One region of the Buttiauxella sp. 3AFRM03 genome, then DNA from elsewhere that is predicted to be linked to it. Evidence: predicted binding sites of a transcription regulator. Region 1 holds the regulator's gene; the other holds the start of a gene.
What was found. Region 1 encodes LexA, which represses DNA repair genes until DNA is damaged. Its sites were predicted from a motif close to TNCTGTATGTACATACAGNA; they were not measured.
Positions count from the first base shown of each region.

Region 1 (3,289 bases):
CTTATTGAACAGATCCTGGCGTACCGGCAGACGCGGGCCGACAGTCGCTAAACGCTGGCGAGCAAAGTGCATACGCGCTACGCGAGCCAGTTTTTGGGCGATTTTTTTGTCTGTACCGTGGTCGGTTGCCATCTGGCGCAGCGAAACCGGAGCGGAGAAACGCACAAAGCTGTCGCGCCCAAGCCAGGAAACAGCGAAAAATTTCTGGACGCCGTTCAGCATCTTTAATGGCGGATTCACTTCGCCTTTTTCGCGCCCAGGGGAGCGGCCAAACATCACCGATACTGGCACCATCTGCACATCCAGATTTGGATTGCTGCGGTGTAAGTCGAGGTAATCGTGGAACAGTTTGATCGACTCTTCTTTTGGCGTGTAATAAGTGAAAACACGCGGGCCGCCATGGATAAAGACATAGCGCGGCAATACCGCACCGTCGATTTCTAACGGCTCGAGAGGGTCGGGCAAGTTATGCGCGAGACATTGTGCGCGCAGCGTTAATAAGTCCGCCTTGGAGTTATACGGCAGGACATACATAATCGGGCGTGTGGGATCTAAGCCCAGTTCGGCTTGTGGATCTGCCGGAATGGACTTGCTCTTTACCAGAACGCCTAATGGTAAATTAAGTAATTTGTAGTAGATTCTTGGCCAGCCTGACATAAACGATGTAAAGCCTCAGGTTAATGATGCAAATTCGCCGCAAGAATATCAGAATCTGGCTCAGATTTCTGTGGCGTTGCAATATAGATAAGCATTGACCCAAATAATTTGAAAAGGTTTCCCAAAATGGCGAGCAGTACCACTGGACTTACCCGTATCATCAAAGCCGCAGGCTACTCATGGAAAGGGCTCAAAGCAGCCTGGATTAACGAAGCGGCTTTCCGCCAGGAAGGGGTTAGCGCGCTCATCGCCATCGCCATCGCCTGCTGGTTAGATGTTGACCCTATCACCCGTATTTTACTGATTGGTTCTGTTGTGCTGGTCATGATTGTCGAAATTCTCAATAGCGCTATCGAGGCGCTTGTTGACCGTGTTGGTACCGATTACCACGAGCTTTCAGGACGGGCCAAGGACATGGGGTCTGCTGCCGTATTAATCGCCATTATCCTCGCAGTTATTACCTGGATCACACTGCTTTGGCCGCATTTGCGATGATCTTTCCAGAATAGTTAAGTCCCTGGTTTTTTGCTCAATTTGTGGTTCCAAAATCGCCTTTGACTGTATATACTCACAGCATAACTGTATAAACACCCAGGGGGCGGAATGAAAGCGTTAACTACCAGGCAGCAAGAGGTGTTTGATCTTATTCGGGATCATATCAGCCAGACCGGCATGCCACCGACTCGTGCCGAGATTGCTCAACGTCTGGGGTTCCGTTCTCCGAACGCCGCTGAAGAGCACCTGAAAGCACTTGCCCGTAAAGGCGTCATTGAGATTATCTCTGGTGCGTCGCGCGGTATCCGCTTGCTGGTGGAAGAAGTTACCGGTATTCCGCTGGTTGGGCGTGTTGCTGCGGGGGAACCACTCCTTGCACAACAGCACATCGAAGGCCATTACCAGGTTGACCCATCACTGTTTAAACCAAATGCCGATTTCCTGTTGCGCGTTAGCGGGATGTCTATGAAAGACATCGGTATTATGGACGGCGACCTGCTTGCAGTTCATAAAACTCAGGATGTGCGTAACGGCCAGGTTGTGGTGGCGCGTATTGACGACGAAGTGACTGTTAAGCGCTTAAAGCAGCAGGGTAATACCGTTCATCTTCTGCCTGAAAATAGCGAATTTGAACCTATTGTGGTTGACCTGCGCGAACATAGCTTCTCTATTGAAGGGTTGGCGGTTGGGGTAATTCGCAACGGCGACTGGCTGTAAACTTCTCCAGATGATGCGCTTTAATGCGCATCATCGTCTTAATTCTCTTATCTCTTCCTGGATTGGCCATGCGATTTTTCTCGACGGCTGACAGAGCTCTCTGGCGCCTCGCCTTACCCATGATTTTTTCCAACATCACCGTGCCTTTACTGGGCCTTGTTGATACCGCGGTAATTGGTCATTTGGATAGCCCTGTTTATCTTGGCGGTGTCGCTATTGGTGCGACGGCAACCAGCTTCTTATTTATGCTGTTGTTGTTTTTGCGCATGAGCACCACCGGTTTAACTGCCCAGGCATTTGGTGCCAATAATCCCTCTGCTTTAGCGCGTGCACTGGTTCAGCCCTTGCTATTGGCGTTAGGAGCAGGGGTGGCGATCGTCTTACTGCGTGAACCGCTGATATCCCTGGCCTTGCATATCGTCGGCGGCAATGAAGATGTTTTGTTGCAGGCCCGGCGATTCCTTGAAATACGTTGGCTTAGTGCGCCAGCCTCGCTTGCCAACCTGGTCTTGTTGGGCTGGTTGTTAGGTGTTCAGTATGCGCGTGCGCCAGTTATCTTGCTGGTTGTCGGAAACGTACTGAATATCGTGCTGGATGTGTGGCTGGTTATGGGGCTACACATGGATGTTCAGGGCGCGGCACTCGCCACCGTCACCGCAGAATATGCGACGTTTATCATTGGTTTGCTGATGGTGAAAAAGGTCATGGGTTTGCGCGGAATCAGCTTTGAGATGCTCAAAGAGTCCTGGCGCGGGAATGTGCGGCGTCTGCTGGCACTCAATCGCGACATCATGCTGCGCTCGCTGTTGCTACAGGTCTGTTTCGCCTCAGTCACTATCTTTGGCGCGCGGTTAGGTAGCGAAATCGTCGCGGTTAACGCCGTGTTGATGACGCTATTAACCTTCACCGCCTATGCGCTCGATGGGTTCGCCTATGCCGTTGAAGCCCATTCCGGGCAGGCGTTTGGCGCTAAAAACCGTGGTCAATTGCTCGAAGTATGGGGCGCTGCATGTCGCCAGGCGGGCTTAGTCGCTCTTATGTTCGCCGCTGTGTATGCGCTGTTTGGTGAGCACATTGTTTCGCTTCTTACCTCTATCCCTGAATTGCAGCTACAGGCAGACCGCTACTTGCACTGGCAGATTGTTTTGCCCGTTGTTGGTGTCTGGTGTTATTTGCTGGACGGCATGTTTATTGGCGCAACGCGAGGTACGGAAATGCGCAACAGCATGGCGGTTGCGGCATTGGGATTTGGGCTGACGTTGCTCACCGTGCCTTATCTGGGAAATCATGGTCTGTGGTTATCCGTGGCTGTGTTCCTGGCTTTGCGCGGACTGTCTTTGGGATGGATTTGGCGTCGCCATTGGCGGGATAACAGCTGGTTTCCGGCTGGAACTCCTGGTTAGTTACAGCTCATAGTTAG
Region 1 is NZ_CP033076.1:2,685,102-2,688,390, reverse strand. It holds gene plsB (glycerol-3-phosphate 1-O-acyltransferase PlsB) at 1-657, opposite strand, end outside; gene D8682_RS14030 (diacylglycerol kinase) at 784-1,152, shown strand; gene lexA (transcriptional repressor LexA) at 1,261-1,869, shown strand; gene dinF (MATE family efflux transporter DinF) at 1,938-3,272, shown strand.

Region 2 (3,289 bases), 1.3 Mb from region 1:
AAGGCGCCCGACCAACCCGACAATGCCTTCATCAAATGCGAGTGTTATGGTGCGACCACGCGGCTTTTTAAGGCCGCGCGTCGCCATCAGGTAAAAGCAACGCCGGTCATGATCTGCGAGATAAACCGAGCATACCTCGGTGTCCATCGCAAGGCAGATATCTGTAACCAGAATATCCAGCGCCTCATTGAGGCGCGGAGCGCTGGCAACCTTCTCGACTATTTCTCGCAAACGGGTAAGCATTTTTCGCGTGACTTAACCTCTTTTACGTCGCCAGGCAGGCGCGTTATTACGTGGTGGCGCAACTTCCTGCAGCGGCATTACGACGCTGGCAAACTCTTTCATCACCCGACGATAAACATCGCGTTTAAAGGAGACAACCTGACGAACCGGATACCAATAGCTAACCCAACGCCAGCCATCAAACTCTGGGGTACTACTGGTTTGCATATTGATATCGTTATCGCTGCTGATCAACTGCAAGAGAAACCATTTTTGTTTCTGGCCGATACAAACCGGCTTTGTGTCCCAACGCACCAAACGTTTAGGTAACTTGTAACGTAACCAGTTTCGGGTCGAGGCGAGTATTCGGACATCTTTTCGCTGTAACCCCACTTCCTCGAAAAGCTCCCGGTACATTGCCTGTTCCGGGGATTCGCCAGGATTGATGCCACCTTGCGGAAACTGCCAGGAATGTTGACCAAAACGCCTGGCCCACATCACTTGACCCTGCCGATTACAGATTACGATACCAACATTCGGGCGGTAGCCATCATCATCGATCACCGGACTACCTCAAAACAAACTTAGATTAGGGCGATTGTTTCATACAAGCGCTAGACGGTAAACCACTGTGTAACGGTTGCAAGAAGGAATAACAATTGAATAACTCACAAAATATGACCGAGTTATAAACATTAGCCAGTTTGGAGCATGGGATTTATTCACTTTTTCTGTGGATATAACTGTGAAGAACTACCTGATACTCTCGGGACAACTTAGGATAAGTCTAAATTCATCGTGATTTCCATAAATAAAAAAAACATAAATTTCAGTTAGATAACCAATAATAAATCAACTTACACCCAGAAAGTGTGATGATCGTCACATGCCAGAATCTCACACTGATGAAAGATCGACCAATGACGTTTTTATCCACAGATTGTGCCAACAAGTTAGTCACAAACTGGTGAAAAAATGGGTTTTACCCCCCAGTCAAGGCTGTAAATCGAACCAGTAGTGAGCTTTTTTACCAGTTATCCCATTTTTCTGTGGATAACCCAGTGTAAGATCCTGTTCATTGCCAGTGACCAGAATGGGAAAAGGTTTTTACAGAATCCAAAACCTCTCCTTTTTGACGATAAAAATGATTAAAAGTCAGTAGATTGCCATTCTTACCCCCGACACGCTAAACTATTTCCATCTTGTGGGTAAACCACGTTCATTTTTTAACCGATCGGCAATCAGGCACAATGGAAGCACTTCGTCCTTTACTTAACCCTCCAGAAAACGAACAGATTTTACTGGCTCAAGCCCAGAAACTCGCGGGATATACGCTGGGTGAATTGGCGACGTTAGCCGATTTGCCGATCCCTAAAGATCTGAAACGTGACAAAGGTTGGATCGGAGTTCTACTTGAATTGTGGCTGGGTGCCAGTGCTGGGAGCAAACCCGAGCAAGATTTCGCAGCACTAGGTATCGAATTAAAAACGATCCCAGTTGATAGACTCGGTCGCCCACTGGAAACCACTTTTGTTTGTGTTGCCCCACTCACCGGCAATACTGGCGTGGTTTGGGAAACCAGCCATGTGCGCCACAAGCTAAAACGCGTGCTGTGGATCCCTGTTGAAGGAGAGCGGCAAATTCCGCTGGCGGAAAGGCATATCGGCTCACCATTATTGTGGGCACCTTCAGCAGAAGAAGAGCGGCAGCTATGTTTGGATTGGGAAGAGTTGATGGATTTAATTGTGCTGGGCCAGGTCGAACGTATCACTGCCCGTCATGGTGAAGTACTGCAGTTGCGTCCGAAAGCTGCCAACAGTAAAGCGTTAACTGATGCGGTGGGTGCCGACGGCGCACCAATTCTGACGTTACCACGCGGTTTTTATCTAAAAAAGAACTTTACAGCGGCTCTGCTAGCTAATCATTTCTCGTTGTAGATTCATTTAACTTGCACCCAGATCCTTGCTGGAGTTTATAATTGGCGTTTTATAAATTTCAGGCAGGATTTTTTAATGTTGTTTGCATGGATTACTGATCCTAATGCGTGGATGGCGCTGGGTACTCTGACGATTCTGGAAATTGTTCTGGGTATCGACAATATCATTTTTCTCTCATTAGTCGTGGCGAAGTTGCCTCAAGCTCAACAGGCTAAAGCTCGCCGCCTGGGACTGGGCGCCGCGATGATTATGCGTCTGGTTTTGCTGGCCTCTATCGCCTGGATGACACACTTAATTCACCCGCTGTTTAGCATCATGGGTCATGAATTCTCGGCGCGAGACCTTATTTTGGCATTGGGTGGCTTGTTCTTAATCTGGAAAGCGAGCAAAGAAATCCACGAGTCCATTGAAGGCGAGGAAGAGAGCATAAAAACTAACGTTCACTCTTTCTTCGGTGCCATCGTGCAAATTATGCTGCTGGATATTATTTTCAGCCTCGACTCGGTTATTACTGCCGTCGGCCTGTCCGATCATCTGTTCATCATGATGGCGGCAGTGATTATTGCCGTGATGGTGATGATGTTCGCCGCAAAATCGATTGGTGATTTTGTTGAACGTCACCCGTCGGTGAAAATGTTAGCGCTGTCATTCTTGTTGCTGGTCGGCTTCACACTGATTCTTGAAGGTTTTGATATTCATGTGCCGAAAGGTTACATCTACTTTGCGATGTTCTTCTCAATAGCCGTAGAGACATTGAATTTGATTCGTAACAAAAAGAACCCGCTGTAGCGTACGCAGGGGAAGCATTCTGGCTTCCCCTCTGTTTCTTTTAAGAATTTACTGCTTATCATCTCTGGCTAGTCGAGTTATTACTAGACTGTATAGGTCATACCAAACCACACGAGGCGAATAACGATGAAAAAATGGGCAGTTCTTATTTCCGCTGTCGGTCTGGCATTTGCGGTTTCCGGTTGTAGCAGTGATTACGTGATGGCGACCAAAGATGGCCGTATGATCCTGACTGACGGTAAACCCAAAGTCGATGACGACACAGGCTTAGTCAGCTATCGCGATCAGCAAGGCAACGAGATGCAAATTAATCGCGATGATGTTTCACAAATCATTGAACG
Region 2 is NZ_CP033076.1:3,980,978-3,984,266, reverse strand. It holds gene ptsP (phosphoenolpyruvate--protein phosphotransferase) at 1-243, opposite strand, end outside; gene rppH (RNA pyrophosphohydrolase) at 256-786, opposite strand; gene mutH (DNA mismatch repair endonuclease MutH) at 1,473-2,159, shown strand; gene D8682_RS20045 (TerC family protein) at 2,235-2,948, shown strand; gene D8682_RS20040 (YgdI/YgdR family lipoprotein) at 3,075-3,289, shown strand, end outside.
Region 2: the regulator LexA is predicted to act here: its motif matches at 1,220-1,239, upstream of mutH (DNA mismatch repair endonuclease MutH).